Regions from separate parts of the Bacillus cereus group sp. N8 genome, predicted to be linked through region 1. Evidence: a T-box and tRNA genes for the amino acid it is inferred to sense, from the RefSeq annotation. Region 1 holds a T-box; the other holds one or more tRNA genes.

Region 1 (10,480 bases):
TATTTTTATTTAAAAAGAAGCAAAAAAAAGGGGAATTTAGATTGTGACGTAATAGATTGTACCGATTGCTCAGATTGTGATTGTACTAACTAAACTTCTGTTTATTCCAATATTATTATGAAAAGGATTATATATCGTTTCAGGTATGTAGTCCTTTTTATTTTTTTAAGATTAGTTTGTCAAATAGGTGGGAGAGTAAAGAACATGTACAATTTAACGCATTAATTAAAATTAAACATCTCTAAAATTTTTAGAAACATAGGAATACATTTATTAAATGGAGAACTATAGTTTTGTATATAAAAGGAGGCGTGGGTTTTGGAAAAATATGATTGGAATAGTAAGCTAGCGTATTTAAGAAATACGAGAGATTTATATTATAACGATGATTATTTAAGTTTTTTAGTGAATACAGTTTGGAAGATTACTGAACCGGTACATATTGTTGATTATGGTTGTGGATATGGATATTTAGGCTTAGTTTTGTTGCCGTTACTTCCAAATGGATCAAAGTATACAGGTATTGATAGCGGGGAAGCATTAATGGCTGAAGCGAGAGAGTTGTTTCGTTCGCTTCCATATGAATCAGAATTTATTGAAGGAGATGCTACAGAAATTGAATTGGAAAATAAATATGATATAGCAGCCTGTCAGGCTTTCTTATTACATATGAGTTCCCCGAAAACGATGCTAGAGAAGATGATACATTCAATTAAACAAGGTGGTAAAATAATCTGTTTTGAACCACATTGGATGTCAAATATGTCTTCATACGTATTAGATGGAGAGAATCAATCGAAAATTATTCAGCTAGGTGTTTTGCAGAAATTATTTGAAAGGGATACACAGAGAAACGGTAAAGATGGAAATATCGGTATGAAAATACCTACGTATTTAAGTGAATTGGGTGTGGGAAATATCGAGTGTAGAGTAAGTGATAAGGTGAACTTTTTAGATTCTAATATGTATCATAATGATAAATATAGTTTGTATCATTCATTAAAAGAAGAGGGAATTGCGGGCAATCCAGGTGATAAACAGCAATTTATAGAACTTTTAATGGCTAGAGGATTAACATATGAAGAATCGCTAGCTCAATATGAAGCGGAACTACGGTTTTTTAAAGCATTTCATATGCATTCATCTTTAGTTTATGCTCCGAATATGAAAATTACATTTGGCGAAATACAATGTTAAAAAGTAGCGATATAATGAAAATTGCTACTTTTAATATTTGGAATCATGAAACATTGTGGTCTGAAAGGTTAGAGGCTATTTGTGAAGAAGTCCAAAATATTGCTCCACATATATTAGCAATTCAAGAAGTTCGAAGTTGTATTAATAATAAAGGAAAGAAGACAAATGTTGCACAATATATTGCGGAGCAAGTAAATTATCCATTTTGTATATTTAAAGAATATCCAGATTCTCCAGATGAAGGATTAGCTTTCTTAAGTAAGGTTCCTATATTAATTGAAGAGGCTATTTGGGAAACTGATACAAAGGAAGCTAATTATTGTGCCATTAGAATTACATTTAAATATAGAGATTGCAAACTCGGAATAACAAATGTTCATTTGAATTGGAAGTCAATTATGATAAGGAAAGAACAAATTAGCACAGTACATAATTGGATTAAGAGTAAAAGTAAAAATAGTACATATGAAGTACTTTGTGGTGATTTTAATGCCAATCCTGATTCGAGTGTCCATCAATACTTAGTAGATAACCAATGGATAGATGTAGCTCAGTTTAAAGAAGAACATGATTGCACTTTGGCTCAGCCAACTTTAGATTATGGAAAGAATACAAATTTAATAGGGAATGTAAAGAAAGAAGAACGATATGATTGGATATTGATACAAGAGAATGATTCGTTTGAATCTCTAAATATAGAAAATGTATCTGTATTTGGAGATTCAGCATTAACTTCATCACACGTATTTCCAAGTGATCATTACGGTGTTTTTGTAGATTTAAAATTTGATGAGTGAATCGCTGATATAATAAAAGAGCCGATTGATATATATCAATTATCGTCGGTATAATTTCATTTACTGGAATAAGATTATACATTATTTCATCAAATTAAACGAAATCCCCATAAAAATCAATGTATTTAAGATATTTAGTGAGAAACTTGAATAATATTAAATAATATCGTTCATTATATGAGGTTTTAGTTGAATGCATACTATATGATGTGTAAAATCTAAGCAAGTAGGTTAGAATACTGCTTGCAAATGGCAGTATAAATAATAATTTGAGGTGAATGCATGCTAGATTTTAAGCAATTAGAGATTTGTTTGAAAGAAAAGAGATTTGCAGATGGATTACAGGAGATAAATAATGAAATTGCACATATAAAAGAAACGAATAAGTTATCATACGTGAAGAACTGGCTTTCTAACGTTTCATCATTTACAGAGTTTGATACATTAATTCGCCTTGCTGATGAAGGTTTGATGCATCAATATAGCTCCTTTTTAATTCGTTATACTTATAAAAAATTCCCAAATATGAGAACGCTCTCTTTATATTGTGATGAGTTAATTGATGAGCGTAAAATCCTTGATGCTGAACTATTATTAAAAGATTCTTTGGAAGAGGTAAATGAAGAGGAAACTGATGCGGATGTTTTAACGAAAGCATATTTTACGTTAGTTAGATGTTTGTTAGATATGAAGCGCAATGAAGAGGCTTATGCCTATATGCAAAAGGCGGAAAAGTATAGTACACGTGCAGTTTTTGATAAATGGGGTTACTTATATATACAGACTGGTGAGTGGGAGAAAGCAGAGGAACAACTTTTAGCCGGTCAGCAGCATAAAGATTGTGAAGAGTTAGCTACGTACTTATTGGCGCAATTATATGCATATAAAGGTGAACAGCAGCGAGCATTACAACTCATAAATGATGCGATTGCAAAGTTCCCTCAAGTACCATATTTCTATTTTGAAAAAGTAAAATATTTATTAGATCTAGAGCGCTATGAAGAAATGTTAGCGGTAATAGATGAAATCAATCACATGCTTCCGTATCATGCATATACAACTTATTTTATACATTTACGTGCAGAAGCATTTTATAAAATAAATAATATTCACGATTTGCAAGCACTATTGAAAAGTGAAAAGAGTTTGAAAAATTCTCTATATCATCATATAGAAAAAAATCCTGATGGAAAAAAGGTTCGTTTACCAATAGTTCCGGTTGTACAAAAGGATAACTATTGCGTTCCGACAAGTTTGGAAATGATGTTAGGGGTATGGGGAGAAAAACGTACGCAAGATGAAATTGCACAACATATTTTTGATGTAACAGGTTCTAAGTTTTCAGATACAGTTACATATATAGAAGAGCAAGGTTACGAATATCGTTACTTTCAGGGGAATGAGGAAAATTATAAGAGATTACTTGATCAAGGTATTCCCGTTTTATTAAGTATAGATATTGAGCACGCTTCCCATGTACAAGTACTTTCTGGTTATGACGACGTGCTGCAAGCTTTTTATATTCAAGATCCGAATTTCTTAGAACCGATTCTTGTGGAATATGATAAGTTGCAAGAAAAATATCGTTATACAGATTGTTTAGCTATTACGTTTACACCAAAAGATAGAATGGAACAACTTTTATTTTTAGATGAGGAAGAACATAATTATTATAAATCAATTTTTTCTCTTACTGATCATTTAGCTGAGCAAGATAAAGAGGGAATTGAAAAATTAGTATTATTTTTAAAAGAAACAAGTGAAAATCCAAACACTTGGCTATATACGATTAAACATTTAGATGCTGAAGTAGATAAAGATTTTATTCAGTTTTGTATAGAAAAATTAATGGAAAAGTTTCCAAGCTCTGACTTTGTGAAATTGCATAGTGCACAGTGTTTTATTCGTCTGCAAGATATGGAAAAAGCAGGACATATGCTTCAAAGTGTGGAGAAGAAAAGCAATCAAGCGTTGTATCATTTTATAAATGGACGTTATTCTTTTGAGCAAGATAATTATGCAGAAGCGATTTCTAGTTTTCGTTCATCATTACAACTGGATGCAGACCAACCAGTTGCGTGGAGTTTCTTAGCATTATCATACATGTATATGGATCAATCCGAAAAGGGGCTAGAGTATTCGCTAACAGCTATAGAACGTAGCCCAGAAAGGTTTACACTTGTAAATCACGGTTTAATTTTAATAGATTTAGAACGATATGAAGAAGCATATGGATTCTTTAATGATTTATTAAAAGAATATAAGTATGAAGCGCACATTTGGTATGAACGTGCAAGATGTGCTCAACATTTAGGAAAAGTGTATTTGGCGGTAAAAGGACTTAAAGTAGCAATTCAATTAGATAAAACAGCAGCCTATTTATATACAAAGCTTTCGGAAATCTATGAATCAGATTTAGATGATGGGAATAATGCGAAGGAAATTTTATTACAAGGAATTCAAAATTGTGAAGATCAGGCATCTTTATATGTTCGTTTAGGAGATGTACATTTTCAAAATGATGAACTTGAAGAAGCGGAAACTATATATAAGCGTTCTTTAGAAGAAAATAATGAAGATGTATATTCTCATTTCGGTTTAATTCAAGTTTATATGGCAAAGGAACAATATGAGGATGCAAAAAATTATATTGTTAGTATCAATAAGCAATTTGAGGACAATCAAGATTTTCTTATGAATGCTGGCATGGTGCTGTGGGATGCTGAAATTGCGTTAGGCGGGAATGAAGCTGAGTTGAAAACGGCACTTTCTAAATTAGAGGACGGTATACGTAAGTTATATAGTAATATAGAGAACGTGTTAGAAGAGTATGTAAATAGAATAAAAGGAACAGCTTTCGTGCAACGAGGCATAGCGTTTTTAAGAACGCTACAAAAAGAAAAAACGGAAGTAATTGAATACGGTTGTTATGCTGGTATTTTATATGAATCTATTGGACAGTATGATCAGGCAATGAAGAGATACAATAAGGCAATCGAACAAAAGAGAACTGCTTTGCCATATTATCGAATCGGCGAAACATATATGGTATTAGGACAATTGACAGAAGCAAAGCAAGCGTATGAAATATGTTTAGAGCTGGATGAAAACTTCGCAGGTGTACATTTGCAACTAGCAGAAATATACGAAAAAGAAGAAAATCGTTCTAAAGAACAAAGTCATATGGTCCAGGCGATGAAAGAAGAGCCTTTGCATATTAATATGGAATATTTGGCACAGCTTTCAGTAGATTTGAATCTTCATGAAGAATTGCTGACTGAACTAGAACAATTAGCAAGAGAAGTACCCGAAATATGGCGTTTAGATGCTATTGCATATGTATATGGTGCGATGAATGAAATAGATAAAGAACAGGTGCGAATTGAAGAAGCGCTACAATTAGATGAGGGACACACAGAAGTTCTATATCATTATGCGAAAGTATTAGTGAAAAAAAGAGATGCGAGTGCAATTGAAGTTGCAATGAAAGTAATGCATAAAGAATTAAATAATGAACGTATATTTGATGTATATGTAAAAGCAGTAGAACAACATAAAAAAATATCTCAAATACGAGACGCACTTCATACGTTAAAGGTGAAAAAAGCAGAAAGAAGTAGGGCATTTATGTATGCCGCAGCTGCGGTTACAGAAAGATGGATTGAACGTCAACAAAATGAACAACCGAAAAAATCTATATTTACGAGAGCTTTTTATCGTATGAAAAACCGCGCGAAAGAAATTTCAATGATTACTACAATCATTGATTTATATGAAGTTTCGTTAAAGTTAAATCCAAAAAATAGTATGGCAGCGCAGCGATTTGCACTATTTTACGAGAATGCGGCAATGAATAAAGAAGCAATAGAAGTATTGCAAACATCGCTAGAAAATAAATGGGATTATGATGTAGCGAAGCAACTTGTAAATCTTTTCATTGAGTATGAAGAAGAAGGCATGTTACGAGATGCGTTGGAATTAACGAAACAAATGGTTCGAGAGCTACCGGATGATTATGATACGCTTCTTTTACAAGCACAAGTATTCTTGAAAGCTGGGGAAGAAAGAAAAGCAGAAAAAATATGTTTACAATTAACGGAGAAAACATCGTTTGTAAGTAGAGGATTCCTTACTTTAGCAGAAATATACCAAAGTCAAGAGAGGTTTGAGGATGCGATTCATTTATTAGAAGATGCTTCTGTACATCATCCAAATGAAACGGCAATTCTTATTGCTTTAGCATCTTCGTATCATAGAGCTGGGGGAACTACCAAAGCAGAAAAAATAACAAGTGATATATTAGAAATTGATGCTACACACTTGTTAGCAAGATACGATCATGCTTGCTACTTAGCATTATTAAACAGAATTGAAGAGGCGAAAGAAGAACTTGAAATTGTGCTTCGTGAAGATGACACAGGATTCTTTGCTGAACTTGCAGAGGAAGATGAAGATTTAGCAGGATTACGAGAACTTGAAAAGTAATTGTATAGAAATAGATAAAAAGGATATAAATAAAAATCTATTTTGAATTAGTTGACAATTAATTGCCCAATGGCATAAAATAACTTCTAATAAAGTATACAAATCTGAAGACGAGAAAGAGTAAAATAGTGAGCTGTTCTCCAGAGAGCCGGTGTATTGCTGAAAGCCGGTGTGCAGACGTTATTTGAAAATCATCTCCGAGGAGCCGTGGCTGAATAAAGTAAGCTCGGACGGATGTCTACCGTTACAAAGAACGCGTATGTTAGTACGTTGCTAAGTGCTATTAGTGAAAAGCTAATAGAATTAGGGTGGTAACGCGGGTAAACCCGTCCCTACTTCATGGGGACGGGTTTTTTGTGTGCTTTTAAAACATTCAAAGGAGTGATTGTAGATGAAGAAAGTAGATGTAAAAGAGTCAGCTGTAGGGAGAGAAACACGTATTCGTAAGCAGTGGAACGAACAAGGCATTTTTGAACAATCAATTCAGAATAGAGAAGGCGCGCAATCGTTTGTGTTTTATGAAGGACCACCAACGGCGAACGGTTTACCACACGTCGGCCATGCACTTGGTCGGGCAATTAAAGATTTAGTAGCGAGATATAAAACGATGGCTGGATATAAAGTGTTAAGAAAAGCCGGATGGGATACACATGGATTACCTGTAGAATTAGGCGTTGAAAAACAACTTGGTATTTCAGGTAAGCATGAAATCGAAGAGTACGGCATTGAACCATTTATTCAAAAGTGTAAAGAGAGTGTATTCACATATGAGAAGCAGTGGCGTGAATTCACTGAAAGTATCGGTTATTGGGTAGATATGGATGATCCATACGTTACGTTAAAGAATCCATATATCGAAAGTGTATGGCATATTTTAGGGACGATTCATGAAAAAGGTTTGTTATACAAAGGGCATAGAGTTTCACCGTACTGCCCAAGCTGTCAAACCTCTCTCAGTTCACATGAAGTTGCACAAGGGTATAAAACAGTAAAAGATTTAAGTGCAACAGTTAAGTTTAAAGTGGAAAATAGTGAAAATGAGTATTTCTTAGGTTGGACGACAACACCATGGACGCTTCCAGCAAATGTAGCGCTCGCTGTACATTCAAATATGGAATACGTTAAAGCGAAACAAGAAGGTCATGTATACATTATTGCGAAAGAACGTGTACAAGAAGTATTAAAAGAAAACTATGAAGTATTATCTGTTCATAAAGGTGAAGAATTAGTAAATACATCTTACACAGCACCGTTTCCGATGAAGGAAGTTACAAATGGGTACCACGTCATCGCAGCAGATTTTGTAACTGCAGATAGTGGTACAGGACTCGTTCATATCGCTCCAGCATATGGGGAGGACGATTATAGAGTCGTTCAAAGTGAAGGATTGTCGTTCTTACATGTTGTAGATGAGAAAGGTGAGTATACGGATGCAGTACCATTTCTTAAAGGTAAGTTTGTAAAAGATTGTGACGTGGATATCGTTCGTTATTTAGCGAAAGAAGGTTTGTTATATCATAAAGAAAAATATGAACATAGCTATCCGCATTGCTGGCGCTGTGATTCACCATTACTTTATTATGCAGGAGAAAGCTGGTTAATCCGAACAACTGAGATTAAAGAAACATTTTTACGAAATAATGATTCTGTTACGTGGTATCCAGACCATATGAAGCACGGACGCTTTGGTAAGTTTTTAGAAAACATGGTGGACTGGAATATTAGCCGGAATAGATATTGGGGAACACCTTTAAACGTATGGGAATGTGAAAGCTGCGATCATCAATTCGCACCGAAAAGTATTGCCGAATTAAGAAAGCATAGTACGAAAGAAACACCTGAAGATTTAGAATTGCATAAGCCGTATGTAGATGAAGTACAAGTTTGCTGCGAAAAATGCGGAAGTACAATGAATCGTACACCAGAAGTAATCGATGTTTGGTTTGATAGTGGCTCCATGCCGTTTGCACAATATCATTACCCGTTTGAAAATAAAGAGTTATTTGAAGAACAGTTTCCAGCAGATGTTATTGCAGAAGGAATTGATCAAACACGTGGCTGGTTTTATAGTTTATTGGCAGTATCGGCGCTATATACAGGAAAAGTTCCATACAAACGAGTGTTATCACTTGGGCATGTTCTAGATGAAGAAGGACAGAAAATGTCTAAAAGTAAAGGAAATGCACTAGATCCAGTTGATTTAGTAGAGAAGTTTGGTGCCGACGCTCTAAGATGGGCTCTACTCGTTGACAGTGCCCCATGGAATGCGAAACGATTTTCTGAAAGAACAGTACAAGAAGCGAAATCTAAATTTGTAGATACGTTAGTCAATGTGTATAGCTTCTATGTTTTATATGCAAATTTAGATGAATATAATCCGAAAGAAAAGTATGATGTAAAGCGTACGAAATTAGATGAATGGGTGTTATCAAGATTGCATAGTACAACGAAAAAGGTAAGAACCGCACTTGATGATTATCAATTCACAAATGCAGCTCGTGAAATTGCCACGCTTGTAGATGAAGTGAGTAACTGGTATGTAAGACGTTCACGCAATCGTTTTTGGGAATCTGGTATGAATACTGAGAAAGCAGCGGCGTATGAAACACTTCATGAAGTGCTTGTAACAATTAGTAAATTAATTGCACCATTTACACCATTTGTCGCTGAAGATATTCATCTGAATTTAGAAGGACGTAGCGTTCATTTAGAGGATTATCCAGTTGTAAATGAATCACTTATTCAGCCGAAATTAGAAGCGGAAATGGATGCAGTTTTACAAGTTGTTGAACTTGGAAGGAGTAACCGTAATCAGCATTCATTAAAAGTAAAACAGCCGTTAGCAGAGCTTGTATTACTTGAGAATAAAGAGAATAATATCGATTGGGAATCTTATCGTGATATCGTTATGGATGAACTAAATGTAAAAGCGTTTCATGTTGAACTGGATGAAACGAAGTATACAACATATCAATTAAAGTTGAATTTTAAAACAGCGGGACCGAAGTTTGGTAAAAATGTGAATGCAGTAAATGGTTGGCTAAAACAATTATCACAAGAGGAAGTACAAAGTTTTGTATCAACTGAAAAAGCAGTTTACGAAGTTGCATCAGGGGAAGAAGTAGTTGTGACGGCTGAAGATGTATTAGTAGAGAAAGTTGCGAAATCAGGATTCTCAAATACGACAAACGGACAATATACGGTTATGTTAGATACGAATGTGACGGAAGAATTGTTACAAGAAGGAGTAGCACGTGAATTTATTCGCGCCGTTCAAGAATATCGTAAGCAGTTGAATTTACCAGTTAATTTAAGAGTGGATGTTATTCTTGATACAGAGGAAGAATTACAGAAAACGTTAACGAATCATAAAGATTTGTTGGAAGAAAACTTACTCGTTAAGCAATTTACATTTGATCACTTAACAAGTGAAGATGATGAGCTTTCTTTAGGTGAGACAAAAGTCCGAATTAAATTAAGCACAGCTAATTAAAGAAAAAAGGAAGTTGGAATCATTCCAACTTCCTTTTTGTATGATTGGGAAATTATCCCGCTATTTGTAGGAGTCGGACTTCCCGTAAAAGCCCGATTGGTGAGGGCTAATAATCAGTGGGGATGGACAAAACCCCCATTGATTAAAGCTTTACTTTATCCGACCAATTTCCTCACATTCCATTCGATAGGGTCTCTAGAAAATTTATTTCTCCATAAAACGCTAATAATACACTGAAAATGAAAAATCCAGTAGCAAATAGTAAAACGAATAATAGTGTTTGATGTTCTATTAAAAAGTATAGGATTTAGGAAATGAATAAAGAAATATATTTCTACAGTATTTTTCTCATTTTATACATAAATATTGAGAAAATTTCACTTGTCCTAAATGAAAAGGGAATGTATTTACTCATATAGAATTACTCGTAGATTCAATTTTTATCCCGATACTTGTGGACAGTAATAGTCTGGTGGGACAGGATAAAGGTTTCAATTTATTAGGGGGA
Region 2 (10,480 bases), on a different contig from region 1:
TACTTCCTACATTAAACAGAATTGATGCAAGTCGTGAAGAAGTTCAACTTGTTATTACAGCGCCTACTCGTGAGTTAGCACAACAAATTTACGAAGAAATCGTGAAATTAACAAAGTTCTGTGCAGAAGATCAAATGATTACAGCACGTTGCTTAATTGGTGGAACTGATAAACAACGATCAATTGAAAAGTTGAAAAAACAACCTCATATTGTAGTTGGAACACCAGGACGTATTAAAGACTTAGTAGAAGAAAAAGCGCTATTTGTTTATAAAGCAAATACTATTATTGTCGATGAAGCAGATTTAATGCTTGATATGGGATTCATTCAAGATGTAGATAAAATTGCAGGACGTATGCCTAAAAACTTGCAAATGCTAGTTTTCTCTGCAACAATTCCTCAAAAATTAAAACCATTTTTGAAGAAATATATGGAGAATCCAGAGCATATTCATATTAATCCGAAACAAGTTGCGGCTGGAAATATTGAGCATTATTTAGTGCCCTCTAGACATCGTAACAAAATTGATTTAGTGAACAAGATGTTGCTTCAATTTAAGCCGTATTTAGCAATTGTTTTCACTAACACGAAGAAAATGGCAGACCAAGTTGCTGATGGATTAACAGAGCGTGGCTTAAAAGTTGGACGAATTCACGGGGATTTATCACCACGTGATCGTAAAAGAATGATGAAACAAATTCGTGATCTTGAATTCCAATATATTGTTGCGACTGATTTAGCAGCACGCGGTATTGATATTGAAGGAATTAGTCATGTTATTAACTATGAACTTCCATCAGATTTAGATTTCTTCGTTCACCGTGTTGGAAGAACTGCACGTGCGGGTCATTCAGGTATTGCAGTGACAATTTATGATCCAGCAAATGAAGAAGCTTTAGATAGTTTGGAAAAACAACGTCATATCGAGTTTAAGCATGTAGATTTACGTGGAGATGAGTGGGCGGATTTAGGTGACCGTCGTCGTCGTAAGAGCCGTAAAAAACCAAATGATGGGCTAGATGTTATGGCAACAAAGGTTGTTAAAAAGCCGAAGAAAGTAAAACCAAACTATAAACGAAAACTTGCAACAGAACGTGATAAAGTTAAGAGAAAATATAGTAATAAAAAAAGATAAGGGATTTTCCCTTATCTTTTTTTATCCCGCTATTTGTGAGAGTATATAATCAATAAGGATAGAAAAATATTGATTAAAGTTTCGCCTAATCCAGTTAAGTTAAATATAGAGTATAGCTTGTTTAAATAGTCATATAAATTTGTGTAGTGCCTTTTTTGCGAACAAACAATTCACTACATGTTTCTACAAATTATGCTATCATTATATCTATTGTATATTGAAGAGGTGATTGTATGTTAAAGATTGGATCTCATGTTTCAATGAGTGGTAAGAAGATGTTATTAGCAGCAAGTGAAGAAGCTGTTTCATACGGTGCAACGACGTTTATGATTTATACAGGTGCACCGCAAAATACACGAAGAAAACCAATTGAGGAATTAAACATAGAAGCAGGAAGAAAACATATGGAACTAAACGGTATTGAGGAAATTATCGTACATGCGCCATATATTATTAATGTTGGGAATACGACGAAGCCAGAAACATTCCAATTAGGTGTAGACTTCCTTCGCATGGAAATTGAAAGAACCTCGGCATTAGGTGTGGCGAAACAAATCGTTCTTCACCCAGGTGCGCACGTTGGTGCAGGAGCGGATGCTGGTATTCAACAAATTATTAAAGGGCTTAATGAAGTATTAACGCCAGAACAGACGGTTAACATTGCGTTAGAAACGATGGCGGGAAAAGGAACAGAATGCGGTCGTAGCTTTGAAGAAATTGCAAAGATTATTGATGGTGTAAAATATAATGAGAAGCTATCAGTATGCTTTGATACGTGTCATACGCACGATGCAGGATATGATATTGTAAATGACTTTGACGGTGTATTAAACGAATTTGATAAGATTGTTGGTATTGATCGTTTGCAAGTACTTCATATTAATGATAGTAAAAATGTACGCGGCGCAGGAAAGGACCGTCATGAAAATATCGGTTTCGGTCATATCGGTTATAAAGCGTTGCATCATATCGTGCATCACCCGCAGTTAATGCACGTACCAAAAATTCTTGAAACGCCATATGTAGGTGAAGATAAAAAAGATAAGAAGCCGCCATATAAATTAGAAATCGAAATGCTGAAAAATGGTACTTTTGATGAAGGAATTCTTGAGAAAATTAAAGCGCAATAAGAAATAAGGAGGGGATTTCCCCTCCTTATTTTAATAGTTGCTGAAATAAAGTATTAACTTGTTGGGCAGTGGCAGGAGAAGTTACCTTTGCGATTTGTTTTAAGAGATCTAGTCGCTCATTATTATCGTAAATGTTAATGTTTTTTCCTTTCATAAGTAAAACAATTTGATCAGCTTGTGCGGGTGTAATTGGAACTTCATATTCTTTGCTATATTTTAATAGCTCTTTTGTAGAAATATGGTTTAATTTTTTATTAACAATTTGTTTGATGAGGTTCATCGTGTTGTCCTCCTTCACACGTTCTACTATCGAAATATATGTGCACATAGCTTGTATATATTCTTATAGAGTTTCGTTTTTTCCATGAGAAAAAGAAGCTTATGCTATAATATAAGAACAAAACTATAGATAAAGAGTATAAGGAGGACTTATGGAGAAAAAGCAACATCGAAAAGAAAGTGTTATTCATCTTGTATATCGTTTAGTTATGATTGTCTTTGGGGCAGCGTGTGCAGCGGTAGCGATTGAACTGTTTTTAATGCCAAATAAAATTATCGATGGTGGAATTATTGGTATTTCTCTTATATTAGATTATCTTACTCCTAATATTTGGTGGTTAAGTTTTTCTACTTTAGTTGTTATCCTCAACATTCCTTTTATGTACTCCGGGTATAAGCAAATTGGAAAAACATTCATGTTATCTTCAGCATTTGGAATTGTAGCTTTAGCATTTATTGAATCAACGTTGCATGCTATCCCACCATTTACAACAGAGCCGATTTTAGCAACAGTTTTTGGTGGTCTTATTTTAGGGCTTGGTGTAGGACTTGTTATTCGTCATGGTGGATCAATGGACGGAACAGAAATTATGGGGATTTTATTAACGAAGAAATTACCTTTCTCTGTTGGTGAATTTGTAATGTTTGTGAATTTATTCATTTTTGCATGGGCAGCATTTGTATTTGGTGTTGAACAGGCGATGTATTCTGTTATGACGTACTATATCGCATTTAAAACAATTGATACAGTAATTCAAGGATTAGACGAAACGAAAGCGGTTTTAATAGTGTCAGATCAATATGAAGAAGTATCAAATGCAATTTTACACCGCCTTGGCCGTGGAACAACAAAACTTGTTGCTAAAGGTGGCTATACAGATAAAGAAAAAGAAGTTATTTATGCAGTTGTAACGCGTCTTGAAGTGACGAAGTTAAAGTCGATTGTGCATGAAATTGATGAAAATGCCTTTGTTACGATTATGAGTACGCAAGAGACGAATGGCGGTAAGTTTAAATCAGCGATTCACTAAAAAATTAATTACAATATCTTTCGAAAGCAGAGAAATTTTCTCTGCTTTTTGTTATAATAGTAAGGTTTCTGGAAATAAGGAATATATTTTGGGCAGATTGGTTTACAACTATAATAAGCTGTACTATAATTCAAATAGAGATAAATCGGAATCATTCTGAATTAAAATAGGTGATGTATAATGAATAATATATTAGAAATAGAAGGACTTACGTTTCGGTATGAAGATCGAAATGTGTTAGAAGATATTAATTTGCAAGTTCCGAAGGGAGCTTTTTTAGGTTTAGTTGGACCAAATGGTTCAGGGAAATCGACTTTACTTAAATGTTTATTGGGTGTTTTAAAGCCGAAGCAAGGAAGTATTAGATTGTTTGGCATTGATAGTAAAAAATTTAAAGAGTGGAATAAAGTTGGTTATGTATCTCAAAAGGCAAATAGCTTTAACTCAGGTTTCCCGGCGACTGTCTTTGAAGTTGTTTCAATGGGACTTGTTTCCAAAAAAGGTCTTTTTCGCTTCTTTACGAAAGACGATAAGGCGAAAGTAGAAAAAGCGATTGCTGATGTAGGGATGAGCGAGTTTCAAGGTCGCAACATTGGAGAGCTTTCTGGTGGACAGCAACAACGTGTATTTATTGCTCGTGCACTTGTAAGTGATCCGGAATTACTTATTTTGGACGAGCCTACTGTTGGGATTGATGTGAAAAATGTGGAAAGCTTCTATGAGATACTAGAGGATTTAAACAAAAGGCTAGGGATCACGTTAATTCTTGTTACGCACGATATGGGTGCTGTAACAGAGAAGGTGACGCATGTTGCATGTTTAAATCAGCATCTACATTTCCATGGGAATGTAGAGAAATTCCTAGAGTTAGAAGATGCCGAAATGTCGATTTTATATGGACATCATGTTCATCGCTTAGAACATGAACATGGGCATCACGGGAGGATATAATGATACAGGATTTTTTACAATATGATTTTTTACGTAATTCTTTATACGCTGGTGTTTTAATAGGGCTTGTCGCACCACTTATCGGCGTGTTCGTTGTAATTCGTCGTATGTCGCTTATTGCGGATGCATTAAGTCATGTGACGTTATCGGGAATTGCAGCAAGTTTATTACTTGAAAAGACAATCTTTACCGGTGGGTTTTTAAACCCCTTATATATGGGAATGCTTTTTTCAATCGGTGGAGCATTGCTAATTGAAAAATTACGTACTGTATATAAACATTATCAAGAATTAGCAATTCCGATTATACTTTCAGCAGGGATGGGGATTGGAGTTATCTTCATTTCACTTGCTAATGGATTCAATACGGATTTATTTAGTTATTTATTTGGTAGTGTAAGTGCTGTGACAAGTGCGGATTTAATTATTATTGGTATAGTAGCAATTGTAGTTATTATAACGATTGTTTTATTATACAAAGAGTTGTTTTTACTATCATTTGATGAGGAATACGCTGTATCAACCGGTTTGAGTGCAAAGTGGATTCACTTTATTTTCATTATATTAGTTGCTCTTGTAATTGCGGTATCAATGCGGGTTGTAGGTGTTCTTCTTGTATCATCTTTAATGACGTTACCAGTTGCAGCAAGTATTCGTATTGCAAAAGGATTTAAACAAACAATTTTCTTTTCCATTTTATTTGGTGAAATTGCAGTAATTGGTGGAATGTTTGCTTCGTATCAACTTGATCTAGCACCAGGTGGTACAATCGTTATGATAGCGGTTCTTATTTTAATCGGTGCGATTTTATGGAAGAAGAAAAAAACTGCATAAAGTAGGGATAGGTATGAATCTAACAGAAGCTTTACGCCTAATGAAGGAAAAAGGATATAAACATACGGGGAAAAGGGAAGAGATGCTAAGATTATTCGCGGCACATAATCGTTATTTAACTGCGAAAGACGTTTTAGAGCATATGAAGGATGATTATCCAGGACTTAGTTTCGATACGATTTATCGTAACTTAACGGTATTCGCTGAAATTGGAGTTTTAGAGCAAACGGAATTAAATGGTGAAAAACATTTTCGTTTTACGTGCTCTATTATGGAACATCATCATCATTTTATTTGTTTAGATTGTGGTGGTACGAAAGAAATCACTTCTTGCCCAATGGATTTTATGAATAAAGATTTTAAAGGTTATGAGGTAACGGGACATAAGTTCGAAATATATGGTCGTTGTCCAAAATGTGCAAAATGAGAGAACTCGTCGGTTATTAACTGACGAGTTTTTAATTTAAATGTAAAAAGGTTGCTCACAAAAATTGTGGGCAACCGTCTTTTTTATTGTTCTTGTTTTTCTTTTTCTCGTTCGGCAGCCATTTCAGCAGCGATTACATCAATTTCTTTTTTCAGTTCTTCTACCATAGTTTCTTCTGGTACTTTACGAACAACTTGCCCTTTACGGAATAATAAACCTTCTCCGCGTGCACCAGCAATACCGATGTCAGCTTCACGAGCTTCCCCAGGACCGTTTACAGCGCAGCCAAGTACCGCAACTTTAATTGGAACTTGAAGTGTAGAGATATATTCTTCTACTTCATTAGCGATGCTAATTAGGTCAATTTCAATACGACCACAAGTTGGACAAGAAATAAGTGTTGCGGCATTAGATGCAAGACCGAATGACTTTAATAGTTCACGTGCAACCTTTACTTCTTCCACTGGATCAGCACTTAAAGAAATACGTAGTGTATTTCCGATACCTTTATTTAAAATTGCTCCAAGACCAGCAGCGCTTTTTACAGTTCCAGCAAACAAAGTTCCTGATTCTGTGATACCTAAATGTAATGGATAATCAAAAGCGCGAGCGGCTTTTTCATATGCTTCAATTGCTAAGTTAACATCAGAGGCTTTCATTGATACGATAATATCGTGGAAATCTAAGTCCTCTAAAATTTTAATATGGTGCAGTGCGCTCTCGACCATACCATCAGCAGTTGGGTATCCATATTTTTCTAAAATGTGACGTTCTAATGAACCTGCGTTTACACCGATACGGATTGGAATACCGCGTTCTTTTGCTGCATTTACAACAGCTTCTACTTTATGGCGACGACCAATGTTACCTGGATTGATACGTACTTTATCAATGCCACCTTCAATTGCTTTTAAAGCAAGGCGATAATCAAAATGAATATCAGCAACAAGTGGAATGTTGATTTGTTTTTTAATATCAGCAATAGCATTTGCTGCGCGTTCGTCTGGAACAGCAACACGCACGACTTGACAGCCTGCTTCTTCTAAACGTTTAATTTCAGCAACTGTAGCCTCAACATCATGTGTTTTTGTTGTCGTCATACTTTGTATAATTAATTCATTGTTACCGCCAATTGTTAAATTACCGACTTTAACTGGACGTGTTTTTGTACGATGAGTCATTTCATTCACGAATAGATCGCTCTCCTTATAAAAGAAGTTTCTTATTTTAGTCCCTTACATCAATGATAGTATGTGTGAGAAAGGGCTATAGAAACCAAAGTACTCGGTTTCACTTTTACTATTGTATCAGCGCCTTTATGTAATTGACAAGGATTAAGTGATGGCTTATTGATATAACGGGAATTTATAAGACTTTCCAACTTGGATTTTTGTAGCAGATGTATTTTTATTTAATTGTTTAAAATCATCAATTACTTTTTCAATAGAAGGAATTTTTTTCTTATTGATCGCTTCTGTAATAGAAAGGACTGTATCACCAGTTTTTACTTCAATTGCTTTATAAGCTGTATCCGTTTCTTTTTCTGTTTCTTTCTCTTTATTCTGCTTTGTATCTGTATTTTCTTTTTTTATCGTTTCGGCAGCTGTTGTTTTCTTGTATGAACTTAACATCGGTAAAGTACCGATTTTAATGTCGTAATAAAATATATAACCGAGGACAAGCACGAATAAGAGTACACCTAATCTCTTCATATCCTTCACTCCTTTGCTAGGAATATATGCTTGTCCAAAAAAAAAATGCCTATTTAGGCATTTTTTTATAGTTCTTGTTTATCTTTTGGTTTTGGAACTTCTTTAATTGTTAAGTATAGAACGATTAAAACAACTGCAATGTAAATGAATGTTGCTCCAGGTACGTTTATTTTGAATAAATCCATAACCATAAAGAAGATTGTTGGAATTGTGTAGCTGTAAGCAGTTAACGTCCAAACTTGTTTATAAGATAATTTGCGTTGACCGCTCATTGCAGAACCGATGAAGGCAAGTAATGTAACTCCTACAAAGGTAATAAATAATTGGAACAAGTACAGTAAGAACCCAATAACGAATAGTAAGATTGGATAAATACTGTCAAATAACGAAATGAAATCTTGTAAATCTTTCTTCTCAAGAGATGCACCTAATAAGTCATTATAAGAGTATGTTTGTGGTTGGCCATTTCCCATGGAGACTACTTTATCTTTTAAAACAAATAAACCTGTTTTATTTTGATATTTTTCTAAGTCTGTTGAATTTGGATCAAATACGAAAAGGGCATTTCCATCTTCTTTTTCGATAGGTTGGTCAATATCAGCTGTTAGTTCGCCATTTTCAATTTTGAAATCAGGTAAATCTTTTTCAATCACTTTATTTACCATGTTAACACCATCTTGAATAACGCTACCGTACAAGAAAGTTCTTGGAATAGTAGTGATTAGGCAAAGAAGCATAATATACAAAATGGTTTTACCGATTTTTTGAAAACGGAAAAGCGCCATATCTTTAGGCGAATATACGCTTTTTGCTAGCTGTGTAAAAATGGACATAGATTCACTTCCTTTATGTATGTATAAAATCATTGTAACGTACGAATCTAGAGAAGCTCAAGATATATTATCTTTACATATAGTAGAAAGGACTAAAGTTCTTCTTACTTAATTTTCTTCTTTTAGGAGAGAAAAATACAATTGACACTTTTCTTTTGTATATGGTAAATTTATCTTACATTTCTCAAACGATATAGCCAATGGGAATTTAGTTATTTTTAATGTTACATACATAATTGTGGACCCTTAGCTCAGCTGGTTAGAGCAGACGGCTCATAACCGTCCGGTCGTAGGTTCGAGTCCTACAGGGTCCATATCCATTTCGCATGTTTATTATGTCAGCAGGAAGCTTCCTTGTAGAAGGAAGCTTTTTTTACGGATATATGAGCATTTTAATTGAAAAGAAGTGGGAATTTTGCTACTTTAATGATAGCAAGACAATGTGATTTATTTGTTTGCACCCTATGGCAATTAGGGTAGAATGAAGTTGTATGTCACATATATAGTGACAATACATAAACCGGGAGGAATATAACAATGGCAAAACACGAATTACCAAATTTACCTTATGCGTATGATGCTTTAGAACCTCACTTTGATAAAGAAACAATGAACATCCATCATACAAAACATCACAACACGTATATTACAAACTTAAACGCTGCTTTAGAAGGTCATGCAGAATTAGCTGATAAAAGCGTTGAAGAATTAGTAACAAACTTAAACGAAGTACCTGAAGCAATCCGTACAGCAGTACGTAACAATGGTGGCGGACATGCTAACCATACATTCTTCTGGACAATCCTATCTCCAAACGGCGGAGGACAACCAGTAGGCGAACTTGCAACTGCGATTGAAGCGAAATTCGGTAGCTTCGATACATTCAAAGAAGAATTCGCAAAAGCTGGCGCAACTCGCTTCGGTTCTGGTTGGGCTTGGTTAGTAGTAAACAATGGTGAGTTAGAAGTAACAAGCACTCCAAACCAAGATTCTCCTCTAACTGAAGGTAAAACTCCAGTTATCGGTTTAGATGTTTGGGAGCATGCTTACTACTTAAATTACCAAAACCGTCGTCCTGACTACATCGGTGCATTCTGGAACGTTGTAGATTGGAACGTTGCTGAAAAACTTTACCAAGAAGCAAAATAATTAAAGTTAATACAGCTAAAAAAGCTAGGAGTTTTCTCCTAGCTTTTTTCTATGCTCTCCTTTTACATAATTGAGCTTGTCTTTGGAAGACTAGAACATGAAGTAAAGGAGAGTTGTGTATGAAGTGGAAACATGTAATTGGTGATGTTGAAGTGAATCGGGATTTAGTATTATTGCTCGTTATAGGCGGTTTATACACGCTCGCAATTTCTTTATCAAATACGTTTGTAAACATTTATTTATGGAAGCAAACACAAAATTATGTAAATCTGGGCTTGTATAATTTGGCCAGCGTTGTATTACAGCCTCTAACATTTCTTGTGGGGGGGAAATTAGCGAAACGTATTGATCGTTCGATTTTATTGCGAATAGGTGTAGGCACGTTAGCTGTTTTTTTTATCGTCGTTTTAGTAGCGGGAAAAAGTGCATCTCACTATATTTTACTAATGGGAGCTCTTTTGGGAGTTGGTTATGGATTTTATTGGCTTGCATTTAACTTGTTGACTTTTGAGATTACAGAACCAGAAACAAGAGACTTTTTTAACGGTTTTCTCGGACTTCTTACATCGTTCTCTGGAATGATTGGGCCAATTGCAGCCGGATATACAATTTCACGTATGGAAAAATGGAGTGGTTATACGGTCGTTTTTTTCCTCTCGTTAATGCTATTTGCGATTGCGGTTGTTTTAAGCTTTTTTTTATCAAAGAGAGAATGTGAAGGGCGCTATGAAATTGTACAAGTATTGAAAGAGCGGCAAGTTGATGAAAACTGGGGAAGAATTACACGCGCTCATTTCTTCCAGGGTTTGAGAGAAGGAACGTTTATTTTCGTTATTTCGGTATACGTCTATTTAGCATCTGGTAGCGAGTTAGCGCTAGGGAAATATAGTTTAGTGAACTCTGCAGTATCATTTGTATGCTATTATTTAGTTGCCCGCATGTTAAAGAAGGAATGGCGAAAAAAAGCCATTTTACTCGGTGGTATTATTTTATATGCGG

The links. The T-box of region 1 lies ahead of ileS (isoleucine--tRNA ligase). A T-box ahead of a tRNA ligase gene usually reads a tRNA of that ligase, here a tRNA-Ile.
Positions count from the first base shown of each region.
Region 2: it has a tRNA-Ile gene. The T-box ahead of ileS (isoleucine--tRNA ligase) is inferred to sense a tRNA for this amino acid. The anticodon was not compared.

Region 1 covers NZ_JAEHBK010000017.1:6,427-16,906, forward strand. Annotated here, with positions in the region: gene JDS80_RS21205 (hypothetical protein) at 1-93, shown strand, start outside; gene JDS80_RS21210 (methyltransferase domain-containing protein) at 319-1,197, shown strand; gene JDS80_RS21215 (endonuclease/exonuclease/phosphatase family protein) at 1,191-1,994, shown strand; gene JDS80_RS21220 (bacteriocin-processing peptidase family protein) at 2,277-6,479, shown strand; T-box leader at 6,578-6,816, shown strand; gene ileS (isoleucine--tRNA ligase) at 6,871-9,972, shown strand; partial or broken gene JDS80_RS21230 (DUF418 domain-containing protein) at 10,128-10,264, opposite strand.
Region 2 covers NZ_JAEHBK010000001.1:226,054-236,533, forward strand. Annotated here, with positions in the region: gene JDS80_RS01165 (DEAD/DEAH box helicase) at 1-1,136, shown strand, start outside; gene JDS80_RS01170 (deoxyribonuclease IV) at 1,370-2,266, shown strand; gene JDS80_RS01175 (DUF2624 domain-containing protein) at 2,292-2,546, opposite strand; gene JDS80_RS01180 (YitT family protein) at 2,698-3,576, shown strand; gene JDS80_RS01185 (metal ABC transporter ATP-binding protein) at 3,757-4,527, shown strand; gene JDS80_RS01190 (metal ABC transporter permease) at 4,527-5,360, shown strand; gene JDS80_RS01195 (Fur family transcriptional regulator) at 5,374-5,787, shown strand; gene ispG (flavodoxin-dependent (E)-4-hydroxy-3-methylbut-2-enyl-diphosphate synthase) at 5,871-6,968, opposite strand; gene JDS80_RS01205 (hypothetical protein) at 7,134-7,499, opposite strand; gene JDS80_RS01210 (DUF1189 domain-containing protein) at 7,565-8,332, opposite strand; tRNA gene JDS80_RS01215 (tRNA-Ile) at 8,573-8,646, shown strand; gene sodA (superoxide dismutase [Mn]) at 8,870-9,481, shown strand; gene JDS80_RS01225 (MFS transporter) at 9,601-10,480, shown strand, end outside.